Regions from separate parts of the Cobetia sp. UCD-24C genome, predicted to be linked through region 1. Evidence: riboswitches for the same ligand, from Rfam matches in the RefSeq annotation. Region 1 holds a riboswitch; the other holds the start of a gene.
The links. Region 1 has a riboswitch for thiamine pyrophosphate ahead of AOG28_RS13140 (ABC transporter ATP-binding protein). Riboswitches for the same ligand answer to the same signal wherever they lie in the genome.

Region 1 (7,926 bases):
CTGGAGGTTTCCAGCTCGCGTTCGGCAAACTTGGCGCGCAGCAGGCCAGCCGCCGGCGATCCCCATGGCGGCGCCGACACCGAACTGCAGCAGGAAGCTCATGATGCCCGACGCGACACCGGAGAGCTGGCCGGTCAGGATCTCGGCCAGCGTGATGGTCAGGAAGATCGCCATCGGGTCGTTGGTGCCGGACTCGATTTCCAGCGTCGCACCGACACGCTCATTGAGGTGAACGCCCTGGCCGCCCAGCAGCGAGAAGACCGCCGCGGCATCGGTGGAGCCGACGATGGCCCCGACCAGCAGGCCTTCGATCAGGGTGAGATCAAACAGCCACATGGCCAGAAGGCCCACCAGGCCGCTGGTCATGAAGACCCCGACGGTGGCCAGCACCAGCGCCGGTTTCAGGCCGGCACGAAACGTGGACAGCCGCGTGCGCAGGCCGCCATCGAGCAGGATGAGCGCCAGCGCCAGGTTGCCGATCATGTAAGCGGATGAGGCGTCATCGAACTGGATGCCCAGCACGCCATCTTCACCCGCCAGCATGCCAAGGCCGAGGAACAGCAGTAGCAGCGGCATGCCAAGACGCGCCGAGACGCGGCTGGCCAACACGCTCAAGGCGATCAGCGTGCCTGCCAGCAAGAAATAATAATTCAGGTTCTCTACCACGAGTGCTCCCCCGCCAAGCCCTACATCAGATCTCGAGTGACGTCCACGACGACTCACCCACAGTATTCCATGTCAGCGATGGGGCTGCAGAGAAATTTCACACCTTTCATGTACTTGCAGCGTGCAGCACGCGGATTTCACGCCAGGCTGCGCGGCGAGACCCAGGCAGGGGCTGCCGCAAGCTCAGCATAGGACCGCGGACCGAAGGCCTCCATCGCCCACAACAGCGCACGACACAGCTCACGCTGGCCATCGAGATCGATCATGCGCCCATGGCGCGAATAGCCCTTCATGAAGGCCTGACGCTGCTCCGGCGTTTCCAGCAGCAACTCCACCAGCGCCCAGTCGAACTCGATCGGCGCCCACACCAGCGCCTCCCAATCGCTCCATACCCAGCCGGTGGCGGCGCATAGATATTGATCGGCGCGCATGTCCGGCAGACACCACACCGCGCGAGTCGGCGCCGGGAAGGTGCGCTTGAGCAACGTGCCAAGCTCCGCGCGACGCGGGTGATGGGCGAGAAAGCGCGTGACGCGGGTATTCCAGTGCAATAGCGGCATCGGCTGCGCCAGCGGCTGACCGAAGCCCGACACCGTATCCTGATGCAGGCGACCAAGCTGGTCGCCCAGCAGCTCACAGAAGGTGATGCTGAGATCGCTCGGCTGCCCGCTGGACCACGGCAGGTGCCAGATGGGCGCGCCATCGAGACGCCCCAGAAAGGTCAGGGGCAGTGGCGGAATCGGCAGACGCGCGGGCAAGGCGCCCGCCAGGCGCGTCAGGCCCTCCGGCGTCGCCCAGCGATCTGCGCCGAAGACCCCGCGCATGGCGCGCCAGAAGGGGTCATGGTCTGGGCCGGTGCGCGCCAGCTTGATGAGGCCGGGCGTGCCGCCACGCTGGCGCCATAGCCAGTTGGCGCTATCCGGCCAGGCGAGTGCCAGCGGCTCGAGCGGTTGACCCAGATAGGTCGAGAGCCGTCGGGTCAGTGACTCCTCGGGCCAGCCCCTGGGCACGGGACGCGGCTCGCCCACGGCCTCAGCCGTGCTCGGCCGCCGTGGGGGAACGGGATAACTGGAACAGGTCGAGAGATCCGGTGTGTCGGGCATGATGATCTCCTTGGGCTACACGTCTTGTTACAGTAAAGCTCAGCATACCCAAGGCGTGGCACATCGGCATAGTCCGTTTCGCACGCCATCTCTGCCCTGCCCACCTGACCCGCCCCCTGACCCGCGTCGGACAAGACACCGGCAAGACAGTGACGTTACACTGTCGGCCTGGATGGGGGTGCCCGAGGATGGGCTGAGAGCCGCAGCGATACGTCGCGCGACAACCCCTGGAACCTGATCCGGTTGATACCGGCGGAGGGAATCCCCGACGCGTGCCCTGCACGGCGCGTCACCTGCTTCCTCCTGCCGGCACGCCGCCTGACCACGGAATTGCCTGTGTCGCTGGGACTCACCCTCAACAACGCACGAATCGATTACGCCGGCCACACGCTGTTCCGCGATATTTCCGCGCGTCTGGAAGCCGGTAGCTGGACGGCACTGCTGGGGCGCTCCGGCTGCGGCAAGAGTTCGCTGCTGCGCCTGCTGGCCGGTCTGGAGATGTCAGACCTCCACCAGCTCGACCTCGCCACCGATGACGGTCAGCCGCTGACCGACCGCGTGGCCTGGATGGCGCAGCAGGACCTGCTGCTGCCGTGGCGGCGCGTCATCGACAACCTGTGGCTGGGCGATGACCTGCGCCGGCGGCCGCGCAATCGCAAGCTTGCCCATGAGCTGCTGGCCGCGGTCGGGCTTGAGGGCCGTGAGCAGGCCTGGCCGGACGCCCTCTCCGGCGGTCAGCGCCAGCGCGTCGCCCTCGCCCGCACACTCTACCAGCAGGCGCCGGTCGTGATGATGGACGAGCCGTTCTCGGCGGTGGATGCCATCACCCGTCTGGAGCTGCATGATCTGGCCAGCCGCCTGCTCAAGGGCCGCACCGTCCTGATGGTGACCCATGACCCGCTGGAGGCATTGCGCCTCGCCGATCAGCTGCTGGTGCTGCGCCCGTCGAGCCTCCCGGGTCACGGCGCCGAGCTGGAACGCCTGCCGGGGCTTGGCGCCGCACGCCCGGTGCCGCTGGATGACCCAGCCCTGCCACCGGCGCAGGCGCAACTGATCGCCCGCCTGCGTGATAGCGAGGAGGCCGCATGAAACGTCTGCACGCCATGCGTCACCTCGTCATCAGCGCGCTGCTCCTGCTGGGGCTTTGGCAGCTGATCATTGCCGTTACCGCCGTACCGCCCTACATTCTGCCCACGCCGCAGGCCGTGCTCGAGGTGCTGATCCAGAAGGCGCCGCTGCTGGCCCATCACGCTGGCGTCACCATCAGCGAGATACTGGCCGGGCTGGTGCTGGGCATTCTGCTCGGCCTTGCCACCGCCCTGGCGCTGGCCTTCATTCCCCGCCTGCGCCGCACGCTGCTGCCGATGCTGCTGATCAGCCAGGTGATACCGCTGTTCGCGATCGCGCCGCTGCTGGTGCTGTGGCTCGGCTATGACATGCTGTCCAAGGTGGTGATGGCGACGCTGATCATCTATTTCCCGGTCGCCTCCACCGGCTACGACGGCCTGCGCCAGACCCGACAGGGCTGGCTGGATCTTGCCCATACCCTGGGCGCCAGTCCATGGCGCCGACTGATCCATATCCAGCTGCCCGCCGCGCTGCCGGCACTGGCCTCCGGCATACGCATGGCCGCGACCGCCGCCCCCATCGGCGCCGTCATCGGGGAATGGGCCGGAGCCAGTCAGGGGCTGGGCTATCTGATGCTCAACGCCAACGCGCGCATGGAAATCGACCTGATGTTCGCCGCCCTGCTGGTGCTGGTCGCCTTCTCCCTGCTGCTCTATTTCTCGCTGGATGCGCTGCTGCGCGCCCTGATGCCCTGGCACCGCGACCGGCTGACACGCCTGAGCTGACACGCCGGGGCTTCGGACAAATACCGCAAGACCGCAAGATCGCGTAACCGAAAGACGCAACGACGCTCGACACAAATTGCATGAGCCTGACGACTGCCGCCCACGAACGGCAGCACCACTACCCTGTGATCACAAGGAACTCCGCCATGTCTCTTTCGTCATCGGCGCCACGGCGCAAAGCGCAGCTGACACGTTCACCACGTGCCTCGCTGCTGTCCACCGCCTTCGCCACCCTGCTGACCACGCTGTGCCTGAGCAGCCTGCCAGCCACCGCCATGTCGGCCCACGCCGCCGAGGCAGAACCCGCCACCAGCACCCAGTCAGCGCCGGAAATCGTCGCTCAGCAGGCCGAAGTCGGGGTGAACGGCGACTCGGCCGCCTCCGCGCCGGTGGCAAGCCAGGAAGCCGTGGAAGCGACCGCCGGCGCCGCCGAACAGGCCAAGAACGGTGCTGAACCGACTGCGGATGCCCCGCCAGCCGCCAGCGACGAACAGAGCGCTGATGCTGACTCGAAGGGCGCCGCCAATGACGCTGCCAAGGACGCTGCCACCGCCGAGAAGCCATTGACGCAGTTCAAGGTCATGCTCGACTGGTACACCAACCCCGGCCACGCCCCGCTGGTGCTGGCGCAGGAGCTGGGCCTGTTCAAGAAGCACGGCCTTGATGTCGAGCTGATCGCCCCCGCCGACCCGAGCGTGCCGCCCAAGCTGGCCGCCGCCGAGCGCGTCGACATCGCCATCAGCTATCAGCCGCAGCTGCACCTGCAGATCGATCAGGGCCTGCCGCTGGTGCGTATCGGCACCCTGGTCGCCACGCCGCTGAATGTGGTGGTAGTGCGCGCCGACAGCGACATCCAGTCGATCGCCGACCTCAAGGGCAAGCGGGTCGGCTACTCGGTGGGCGGTGTCGAGGAAGTGCTGCTCTCCACCATGCTGCAGCACAGCGGCCTGACGCTGGATGACATCACGCTGACCAACGTCAACTTCTCGCTGACGCCTTCCCTGCTGACGCGCAAGGTCGATGCCGTCACCGGCGCCTTCCGCAACTTCGAGCTGGCCCAGATGGCCCAGGAAGGCGTCAAGGGCCGCGCCTTCTACATCGAGGAAGAAGGTGTGCCGACCTATGACGAGCTGATCTTCGTCGCCAACAGCGACAGCTACGAGCGCAAGCAGGCCCAGTACGCCGGCTTCCTCGCCGCCGTCGGCGAAGCCACTGCCTGGATCATCAACCATCCGGACCAGGGCTGGGAGATGTTCCGCGACTCCGACCCGGCACTGGATACCGAGCTCAACAAGGAAGCCTGGTACGCCACCCTGCCGCGCTTCGCGCTGCGTCCTGCCGCGCTGGATGCCGGCCGCTATCGTGACTTCGAGGACTTCCTGTTCGAGCGCGGCATGATCAAGAAGCGCCAGTCGCTGAGCCACCTGGCCGTCGACGTCAACGCGCCCTGAGGCGTTGAGCGCCCAGAGCTCTTGAAACGCTGAGCGCTTGCGCGCCCCATGCAAAACGCCCTGTCGGAGATTCCGACAGGGCGTTTTGGGTTCAGGGCCGGCTCGCTCTCGCCGTCTTGTGCCTATTTGACAAGCGCTAGCGGCGTGCCAGGCGACGCGACAGCCACAGGATCTGCAGCGGCTGGATCACCAGCGCGACCATCAGCACCGCGACCAGCAACGGCATGCCTTCCAGCGCGCCGCTCGGGGTGCTGACCAGCAGTCCGGCGCCTACATAGCTGCCGGCGGCGGAGCTGAGATGCTGCACGGCACTCTGGGTGCTGGTGAAGGCTGCCCGCTCGTGGTCGGCGGGAATGAAGCTGTTGAGCGTATTCTGGGTCACACGCCGCGCCGACGAGAACAGCATGTAGGCGCCGAAGCCGATCCAGATCAGCGACGGCCCCGGCGAATGCAACAGGAAGGCCCAGCCGACCAGCGCCGTCATCAGGCAGGTGATGGTACCCGGCCAGACACAGCCATAGCGATCACACAGCCGCCCCGTCAGCTGCATGCCGACCAGCGACAGCCCGCCACCGATCATGTAGAGCCCGCCGAGATCCTCACGCGGCAGGCCCAGATTGAACAGCAGATAGCTTGCCAGGTTGGGAATCACCAGGAAGTTGCTGAACATCGCCGTGGCGATCAGCGCCAGTCCCAGGCGATGGTCGGGCTGGGCCAGGATGTCCAGGATCGTGGTGCCCTTGCGGCTGCGCTGACGCGTCTCGGGATTGTCGAGATGGCCGCGGATCGGCGGCAGTATCCAGGCCAGCAGCCCGCACACCAGCAGCGCCAACAGCGCCACGGCGCGAAATGGCGCCTGCCAGCCGAAGCCCTGCGACAGCCACAGCGCAAACGGCAGCCCCAGCACCGAGGCCACCGAGAAGGCACCCATCACCAGGCCCATGGCACGCCCCCGACGTACTCCCGGCACCACGTCGATCACGATGGCCAGCGCCGTCGCCGCCGCCGGCCCGCCGAACAGTCCGCCCAGCATGCGCGCCGCCAGCAGGGTCTCGAAGTCAGTGGCGAAGCTGGCGATCAGGTGACAGAGCGCCGCGCCGAACAGGAAGCCCAGCACCGCCCAGCGGCGATCGAAGCGATCGGCATGCCGCGTCCACAGCAGAGTGCCCACCGCGGCGGCCAGCGGATAACTGCCGACGATATAGCCGAGGTGATCCAGCGGAATGCCCAGCGAGGTGGCAAAGTCGGGGCCCAGCGCCATCACCATGGTGAAGCCCATGATGACGGCGAACTGCAGCAGGGTGACCAGCGCCACCACCAGGCGCTCGTGGGTGGTCACCGGCGGGATGACCCGCTCGCTCGTGGCCGGCTGACGATTTTCGGAGTGACTGCTCGGAGTACTCAAGCGCGTGCGACGCGATCAAGGAACGCCACCACCGCCTGCTGGAACTCGCTGGCACGCTCGGCGTGCAGCCAATGGCCGGCCTCCAGCGAGTCATCTTCCAGCGCAGGGAAGTGCTCGCGCATCGTCGCCAGGCCCTCGGACTGCACATAGTTGGAGCGCGAGCCCCACAACAGCAGCGCCGGCAGCTCGACCGGCCCCTGGCCGTGCGGCGCCTCGACGATCTGCGGGTAGCCCGCCGCGATATGGTCCAGCCCGACGCGCCAGCCCATGGCGCCATCGTCGAGACGCACCAGATTGGTGGCGAGGAACTGGCGAATGGCCGGGGTATCGACATGCTGCGCCATCACCGTGTCGGCCTCCTTGCGTGAGGCCGGGCGCGCGTCACGTACCGCCTCGAAGGCGGCAAAGATATCGTCATGCCCGTGGCCATAGGCGACCGGCGCGATATCAGCGACCAGCAGGCTGCGCAGACGCTCGGGCGCTTCGAGCGCGACCTGCATGGCGACCTTGCCGCCCATCGAGTGGCCCAGCAGGTCACAGCGCTCGATGGCGAGGCGGTCGAGCAGCGCGATGACATCCGCGGCCTGCTCGGGGTAGCTCATGCCGGCCACGTGCGGGCTGCGGCCGTGGTTACGCAGATCCACCGCGATCACGCGGCGCGTCCGCGACCACGACTTGATATGCGAACGCCAGTTGTCGGCACTGCCGAACAGGCCGTGAAGAATGACCAGCGGCGTCGCGTCCTGCTGGCTCGTTGTCTGTTCCTCGGCGCCATCACGAGCATCGCTCTCGTGGTAATAAAGCTCGACCGTTGTGCTCATCATCATCTCCATGGACGCTAGACAGACCGTTACGCTCCCCGTGGCTCAGGCGCAGTAGCTCAGGCTCAGCGGCGTGGCTCAGTGGCGTAGCTCAATGGCGTGGCTCGGCGGCAGCCGGCTCGCGGGGAGCGCCTATGTTAGCAAACTATCAAGCGCGCGGCGGCTCCGTCCTCGACGGCTCAGCGCGGGCTGGCTTCCAGATAGACCTTGACCGCCTGCCAAAGCGGGCTGCGGTAACGCTCCGGGTGCCACAGCATCGAGAAGCGCCGCTTCAGGTTGAGCTGGGGCGTGGCCAGCACCACCAGCTCGCCACGCGCGATCTCGGCGGCTACCGACAGCCGCGACAGACACCCCAGCCCCAGCCCGGCGAATACGGCCTGCTTGATGGCCTCGTGCTGGCCCAGCTCCATGCGCACCTTGAGGCGCTCGATCCGCCCGTGCAGTGCACGCTCGAAGACCGCCCGCGTGCCCGAGCCCCCCTCGCGCAGAATCCAGTCGGCCGTGGCGAGGTCCTCGTCGCTGAGCGCCACGCCACGCACGGCCAGCGGATGGCTCGGCGGCGCCACCACCACCAGCTCATCCTCGCGCCAGGTCTGGCTCATCAGGCGCGGCGCATGGCAGTCACCC
Region 2 (7,926 bases), on a different contig from region 1:
GTTTCATCTGCTGTTTGCCTCGGCACAGGAGCGGCAAGACTGGCAGGCGGCGATTCCGGAGCTGATTTCGCGACCCGGGATGCAATATCACTGGCAGTCACGCGGCGAGCCTGACTTTGCCACCTGGCTTGAGAGTCTGCGCTCCAAACGGCGCAAGGAGATCCGTCGCGAGCGGCGCAAGGTCGCCGAGCAAGGCTTCACGCTGGCCAGGCTCGAGGGAGCGCAGATTGGCCCTGATGACATCGAGGCCTTCTACCGCTGCTACTGCATGACCTATCTCGAGCGCGGCCAGCGCCCTTATCTGCCGCTCGATTTCTTCCAGCAGCTCAGGCGCAGCATGCCTGAGCGGTTGCTGCTGGTGCAGGCGCGTGATGAGCAGGGCGCGCCGGTGGCGGCAGCCTTGTGTCTGATCGGCAGTGATTGCCTGTATGGTCGTTGGTGGGGCAGCGAAGTGCATGCCGACTGTCTGCACTTCGAGGTCTGCTATTACCAGGGGCTCGAATTCTGCCTGCAGCGAGGGCTCAAGCGCTTCGACCCCGGCACCCAGGGAGAGCACAAGATCAGCCGCGGTTTCGCGGCATATGCCACCGGGTCGCTGCATTGGCTGATGCATCCCGGGCTTCAGGAGGCGGTGGCAGAGGCGGTCGAGGAGGAGGCACGTTGGCTCAGCAAGGCGCGTCAGCAGGTGACGGTAATGCTGCCCTACCGGGAGCCCGCGCCTCAGACAGCGCAGGAGTGATGACCCTCAGCCTTCTTCACTGTCATCCGCTATCCGCTGGCGGATTCTCCCGCAGAGTCAGAGGCAAGAAAGATTGCGAATAGAGCACTACACTGAGTTATATATGAATGCTCTAATCCAGAGGCGCCCATGCTGATCAAGGACTGCGATTCACGGGAATACGACCTGCTGGTGCTCGAGGTGCTGGCGCAGGATGCTGCGCTTGCCGCGCCCGAGCGCCACAAGGTGCTGGAGGCCCTGCGTGCGATACGTGCCCGTCAGGCGCGTCGCCGTGTGCTGGCAAGCCAGCTGGATGCCTTGTTGGGGACGCGGGATGATTGGGTGGTGCTGCATGATGTGCGCCTAGCGCAGCCAGAGGGCGTGATCGAGATCGATCACCTGCTGATCAATAGCCTCATGCAGGTCTGGGTGCTGGACGCCTCCTGTTTTGATCTGACGCTCTCGATCACCCCCTTCGGTGAGCTGTTGGCCCATAGCGGACGAGTCTCTGAGGGTGGCGAGACACCCTCAGGCGAAGATGGCGTCATGGCGCATGCCGTGACGCCGTGTCCCTTGCAGACGATCCCTGAGCGTAGCCGCGCCATCGTGCAATGGCTGGAGGCCTCCTCGTTGTTGCCTGTTCGCCTTGGGATGACCCTGCAGCCGCAATTGCGCTATCGCATCGTGGTGGCCGATGCGGCTCAGGTCAGTCGGCCGCCGGAAGACATCGTCGACAGTCGTGCGCTGCTGTCCTTCGCGCGCCTCAAGCGACAGTGCCTGCAGGTGAGCGGCAAGACCGCTTACGTGACACGGTTGCGCAGTTTTACCCACCGCCTCGATCAACGCCGTCTGCGCCAGCTGGGGCGCGCCATCGCGACCCAGCATGTGGCCCCCAATACGGATTGGGTGGCGGAGCTGGGCCTGGCCGCTGGCACGCGCGCGACGGAGGGTGACGCTGCCACTCTGGTATCCCCGCTGGCCTATCTATGGCAACCGCCGCTATCGCCTGAAGAACTGGTGCGGGCCTCAGGCGAAAGCGCTGCCATGGCGGCAGAGTCTGATGACATGGAAGGGGCATCGGATGACACGACGCTGGCGGTCCAGCGTGGCGTGACATCTACGGTTGTCCTGAAACGGCAGTGCGGTTTTGGGGGCCGAGGGCTGCAGGCCGCGCATTGGCAACCCGGGCACCAGGCCCCGGATCAGGATAGCCGAGAAGACCCCACGAGCCCGCAGGCGGCAGGCGAGCAGCCGGGGGCTGTGGCCGACAATCAGCAGGGCGCGTCTTCCGCCCAGTCGCAGGATGAGGAAGGCTTGCCGCGCTGTCAGGGCTGTCGGCGATGGCTTTCCACCCAGAGTGTCGACTTCTGTCGCCAGGCAGATCAGGCACGCGCGCTGGGCGGGCGTCTGCTCTGCAAACGCTGTCGCGACGCCTCATGCCAGTGACGCAGCAACACGGCGCTCTCCTCAAGTTCAGTCTTTCAGCTTCGGGCTTCTGTTCCAGCACTTTGGCCCAGCCTGGCGTTCCAGGGGCGTGGTGTGTGGCATGACGGGGCCCCAAGGCGTCAATTTTCTTTTCGGCTTCTGATTGTTTTTCTCCAGTGCAATCAAGCAACTGCATCAACCAGGGCGTACAGATCAGTCGTTGCGATGTTTTTGATGTTGCAGTGCAACAAAGACTGTCTTATGCTGCGTTGCAGCGAGGATGGAACCTGGTCGATAGCACTATCTGACCGCGACGGCTTGATAGTGACGGCTTGATAATGATGGCTCGGTCACTACGGTGCACCAGCCCGGTTCAGTCCTGATAACCGAACGGAGCAACGCTCCGGTTCATTTCAGCGTGATGCCAATACCCTGGAGGGTGCCTACATGTTCAATGCCAACTTCGAGAAGTCCGCTCAGCAGTTCGACGATATGTTCCTGTCTCCGCTGCGTGCGTTCAGCGCCCTGAGCATCGATTACAGCGAGAAGCTGATCGGCGCACAGATGGAACTGACCAAGTCCTATGCTGATGCTTCCCTGACCCAGGCGCGTTCCATGCTCGAGATCAAGGACAGCGAAGGTCTGAAGAACTTCGTCAAGGAGCAGCAGGAAACCGTCAAGACTCTGGGCGAGAAGCTGCAGAACGACACCCAGAAAGTGGTCGAGCTGAACCAGGAATACGCCAAGAAAGGTCAGGAACTGGCAGAAAGCAACGCCAAGTCCGCCTCCGAGGCCATGCAGAAAGTCGCCAAGTAAGCGACTGCTGCCGACGCTCTCAGGCGAGCGTCCCCAACGCCCATCCGGTCTTCCGGGTGGGCGTTCGCGTGTCTGGGGCATTGCTGAGCAGGTGGGGAGGCGCGCGACGCTAGCGGCGAGCGCTGCCTTGGGCCACAATGTCCTGCCACGCCGCCGGTGATTGCCGGCGGCATTTATTCGATCAGTGACAGGTGATAGACATGGCACAGGCCACAGCGCGTCATATTCTCGTTTCCAGCGAAGAACAGTGTGCAGCTCTCAAGACCGAAATCGAGAACGGCCGCGATTTCGCTGATGCCGCTCGCGAGCACTCCTCCTGCCCGTCCGGCCGCAGTGGCGGCGATCTGGGCGCCTTCGGCCCGGGCATGATGGTCAAGGAATTCGACGAAGTCGTGTTCAGCGCCCCGATCAACACGGTTCAGGGCCCGGTGAAGACCCAGTTCGGTTATCACCTGCTGGAAGTCACCAGCCGCACGTGAGCCTTCTGTCACGCTCATGAGATGTCATGAGCCCCTGGCAGGATGTGACGAAAACGCCCCGACCATCACTGGTCGGGGCGTTTTTTGTGTCGCTCGGAAAGTCAGCTTTCCTGTGTATCAGGCGCTCGCCTAGACCTCCTGATAGAGCTGGCTGCCTTCACGCTTGAACTTGTCGGCCTGCTCCTGCATGCCGGCCATCACGCTGTCGGCATCGCCGGTCAGACCATGCTCATTGGCGTAATCACGCACTTCCTGCGTGATCTTCATCGAGCAGAACTTCGGCCCGCACATGGAGCAGAAGTGGGCGACCTTGGCCGAGTCCTTGGGCAGCGTCTCGTCGTGGAAGCTGCGCGCGGTGTCCGGGTCCAGGCCCAGATTGAACTGGTCTTCCCAGCGGAACTCGAAACGTGCCTTGGAGAGCGCATTGTCACGGCGTTGCGCGCCCGGGTGGCCCTTGGCCAGATCGGCGGCATGCGCGGCGATCTTGTAGGTGATGATGCCGGTCTTGACGTCGTCCTTGTTGGGCAGGCCCAGGTGCTCCTTGGGGGTCACGTAGCAGAGCATGGCGCAGCCGAACCAGCCGATCATCGCGGCACCGATGCCGGAGGTGATGTGGTCGTAGCCCGGGGCGATGTCGGTGGTCAGCGGGCCGAGGGTGTAGAAGGGCGCCTCGTCACACTCGCTGAGCTGCTTGTCCATGTTCTCCTTGATCAGGTGCATCGGCACGTGACCCGGGCCTTCGATCATGACCTGGACATCGTGCTGCCAGGCGATCTTGGTCAGCTCACCGAGCGTCTCGAGCTCACCGAACTGGGCGGCGTCATTGGCATCGGCCACCGAGCCCGGGCGCAGGCCGTCGCCCAGCGACAGGCTGATGTCGTAGGCCTTGCAGATCTCGCAGATGTCCTCGAAGTGGCGATAGAGGAAGCTTTCCTCGTGATGCGCCAGACACCACTTGGCCATGATCGAGCCGCCGCGCGAGACGATGCCGGTCACGCGGCTGGCGGTCAGCGGCACATAGCGCAGCAGGACGCCGGCGTGGATGGTGAAGTAGTCGACGCCTTGCTCGGCCTGCTCGATCAGCGTGTCGCGGAAGATCTCCCAATCGAGGTTCTCGGCCACGCCATCGACCTTCTCCAGCGCCTGATAGATCGGCACCGTGCCGATCGGCACGGGAGAATTGCGCAGAATCCATTCACGGGTCTCGTGGATGTTGGCGCCGGTCGAGAGGTCCATCACGGTGTCGGAACCCCAGCGGATCGCCCAGGTCATCTTGTCGACCTCTTCCTCGATGGAGGAGGTGACTGCCGAGTTACCCAGGTTACCGTTGACCTTCACCAGGAAGTTGCGGCCGATGATCATCGGTTCGCTTTCCGGGTGATTGATGTTGGCGGGAATGATGGCGCGGCCGCGTGCGACTTCCTCACGCACGAATTCGGCGGTGATCTCGTCGGGCAGGTTGGCGCCGAAGCTGTGGCCCGGGTGCTGATGGCCCAGAATGCTCTCGACGGATTCGCTGCCCTGATATTCCTCACGCAGCGCGATACGACGCTGATTCTCGCGAATCGCTATGTATTCCATCTCCGGGGTGATGATGCCCTGGCGCGCATAGTGCAGCTGGGTGACATTCTTGCCCGGCAGGGCACGACGCGGGCGGTGGTCCAGCTCGAAGCGCAGGGACGACAGGCGCAGGTCGGCCTGGCGCACGCGGCCATATTCACTGCTCAGCTGATTGAGCTGTTCGGTATCACCGCGTTCCTCGATCCACTGCTCGCGCAGCGGCGCCAGGCCCCGGCGAATGTCGATCTCGACCGCCGGATCGGTGTAGGGGCCGGAGGTATCGTAGACGACGATCGGCGGGTTCTCTTCCAGGCCGCTGGAGGTCTGGGTCGGCGAGCAGCCGATCTCGCGCATGGGCACGCGGATGTCCGGACGGGAGCCTTCGATATAGATCTTGCGCGAGCCGCTCAGCGGCGCGATGGCGGCGGCGTCGACCTGTGCTTCGCTGGCGAGGTGGCGGCTGCCATCCTTGCGACCGGCACGCGCGCGTGCCTTGGGGGCAGCATCAGGCTGCGAGGCGAGCGGTGACTCGGCGGCGTTGGTGGCTTGCGGGTCTTGTGTCGTCGGGGCAGTGCTCATGCAGGTCTCCTCAAAGGGCGACGTCACGGCTGACGTCATCATGGGAAGACCGTGCGCAGGGAGAGGATGGTCGTCGCCGACTCCTTGCCAACAGGTGGCCCGGGAGCGAGGCGGCCGCGCGCAGCGGCTGGCCATCAGCTTGATTCCTACGCCGGTCCTAACCGGTTCAGGTTCCACGGGACCCCTTGCTGGCAAGCTCGCGCGTCAGGGCGGCGAAGCATGCATGCAGGATCTCAGCCGGTTCCACCGGCACCCCGTCAAGCGTGTTCAGATTTCAATGCGAGGGTGTTGCCCGAAGCGTCAGGCTTGCCCCGGGGAGCTTTCTCGCATCCAGGCTCTGTTGGCCTGTCAGTCGTGCCATCCATGGAGGATGGCGTCATCCCGAGCGGCTCATGGCGAGCGTCGGGACGTCAGTCTGTGATGCCTCAAGCGCGATCGAGGCCCATCTGCCAGAAGTCGATCTCGAGTCGCGTGGCGTCCCGGAAGACATCGACCAGTTCACCCAGTCGGCGCTCCGAGACTTCCGAGAGGCGCGCATCCAGCCATTCGCGCTCGGCTTCGACGGCTTCCTTGAAGTCATCGCTTGAGTACATCGCGATCCAGTCCGCGTACGGGTTGTTCTCGATCTCGGTGGTGTCCTGATCGAGCAACCACTCGGCGATCTCGCCGTAGCCGATCAGGCAGGGCGCGAGCGCCACGTGCAGATCAAGCAGGTCGCCGCGCTGGCCGCAATCGAGCACGTAACGGGTATAGGCCAGGGTGGCGCGGGATTCCGGCAGCTCGCTCAGGTCATCCTCGCTGATGCCCCACTCGCTGCAGTAGCCGATATGCAGATCGAGCTCGGTATTGAGGATGGTGTCGAGACTGGCCGTGGCCTGACGCAGCTCCGCGAGGGTGCGGCTCTTGTAGGCGGCCAGCGCCCAGGCGCGTGCGAAGTGGATCAGGAACAGGTAGTCCTGCTGCAGGTAATGGCGGAAGGACTCCTCCGGCAGACGACCTTCGCCCAGCTGGCGAACGAAGTCGTGCTCGAGATAGTCACGCCATTCCTCGGCGCAGGCACTGGTCAGGTCGTTGAAACTAGGCATGACGCATCCCTCGGTGAGCGTGCTGACGACCCGTGATGGGGCGACAGGTCTCTGGCGCAAGCGTGGCCAGTACCGGAACAGGAGCAGGGGAAAAGCGGGGGAGGTGCCGACAGTCACCGTGAGAAAGTGGTGACGATATCGAGTGGCATCGCTTCGCGCTTGATCCCTACGCCGGTACTAGCCGGATCAGGTTCGGCGGGATCGTCATTCACGCAAGGACATTGCCTGCGCATGACATCTCAGCCGGTCTTACCGGCACCCCGTCAAGCTGTGACATATGAGTCACGATGCAGCGAGTGTAACAGCCCTGCGGCGCAGAAGAAGGGCAGTGTGAGCAAAAATGCATACGACTTTGGGAGGCATGCCGAATGTGTGAAGAGCCTCAGACGGGCTTATAAAGAGCCTCAAGCGGGCTTGTGATGAGCCTCAAGCGGCTTTGTAGAAAGCCGTGAGCATGTTCATGCAAAGCCTCAAGCGGCAAGGTCGGCCATGAGCGCCGGCAGGTGGCGCGACAGTCGCGCAAGGTCACGCGGTTCATCGACATCCCAGCTGATCGGCAGGCAAGCGGCCGTTCTCCCCGCCCGTGCCAGCAGCGCCAGAGTGTCCCGGCAGACATGGGCATGGCTCCAGCGGGGCAGCAGGAAGGCTTGCGGGCAGGGCGCCTTGAGGCCGATCAAGCCATAGCCGCCATCGTCGGTGGGCTGCAGCACCGCGTCGTGAGTGCGCAGTCTGTGGGCTGCCTCGCGCAGCCGCTGGCTGTCCAGCGCCGGCAGGTCGGAGCCCATCAGCAACACCGGCCCCTCGGGCAGATGTCGGGCCATGGCCCGAGACATTCGCTCACCGAGCTCCCCCTGTGGCTGTGTCTCGAAGGTGAGGTCGGCAGAGGTGTCGACAATGCTTCGCAGCCGGGCTTCCAGCGCTGCCCGCAGAGCCGCCTGTTCAGATGCCTGACTCGACGGCTCGTCAGCGGGCGTCAGCATCACCACGACCTTGCCGAGGCGCGCGGCGCAGGCGTGGTCAACGATATGGCTCAGCATCCGCGCATAGAGTCGAGCTGCGCCCTCGGGGCCGAGTGCGGGGATCAGGCGTGTCTTGCAGTGGCCGGCGATGGGCAGGCGACCGAAGATGATGAGAGTCGGGCGCACCTCTGACGCGGCATCAGCGGTGGGCAAGGTAGGCAACGCCGTATCACGCATGGGGCATGCCGCGCTGCTCACAGGCCTGCGCCGCGGCGCGATAGCCGTAGAGACGTGCCAGTCGTGCA

Region 2: it holds a riboswitch for thiamine pyrophosphate, as region 1 does, so the genes downstream of both, thiC (phosphomethylpyrimidine synthase ThiC) here and AOG28_RS13140 (ABC transporter ATP-binding protein) in region 1, are expected to answer to the same signal.

What each region holds. Positions count from the first base shown of each region.
Region 1 covers NZ_LJTD01000009.1:111-8,036, forward strand. Annotated here, with positions in the region: partial or broken gene AOG28_RS13130 (cation:proton antiporter domain-containing protein) at 34-666, opposite strand; gene AOG28_RS13135 (hypothetical protein) at 804-1,769, opposite strand; TPP riboswitch at 1,934-2,047, shown strand; gene AOG28_RS13140 (ABC transporter ATP-binding protein) at 2,106-2,858, shown strand; gene AOG28_RS13145 (ABC transporter permease) at 2,855-3,622, shown strand; gene AOG28_RS13150 (ABC transporter substrate-binding protein) at 3,769-5,073, shown strand; gene AOG28_RS13155 (MFS transporter) at 5,210-6,478, opposite strand; gene AOG28_RS13160 (alpha/beta fold hydrolase) at 6,475-7,299, opposite strand; gene AOG28_RS13165 (LysR substrate-binding domain-containing protein) at 7,479-7,926, opposite strand, start outside.
Region 2 covers NZ_LJTD01000003.1:260,449-268,374, reverse strand. Annotated here, with positions in the region: gene AOG28_RS05355 (GNAT family N-acetyltransferase) at 1-739, shown strand, start outside; gene AOG28_RS05350 (nuclease-related domain-containing protein) at 869-2,164, shown strand; gene AOG28_RS05345 (phasin family protein) at 2,591-2,959, shown strand; gene AOG28_RS05340 (peptidylprolyl isomerase) at 3,160-3,438, shown strand; gene thiC (phosphomethylpyrimidine synthase ThiC) at 3,568-5,577, opposite strand; TPP riboswitch at 5,704-5,844, opposite strand; gene tenA (thiaminase II) at 6,003-6,662, opposite strand; TPP riboswitch at 6,809-6,935, opposite strand; gene AOG28_RS05325 (TIGR04282 family arsenosugar biosynthesis glycosyltransferase) at 7,133-7,858, opposite strand; gene AOG28_RS05320 (TIGR04283 family arsenosugar biosynthesis glycosyltransferase) at 7,851-7,926, opposite strand, start outside.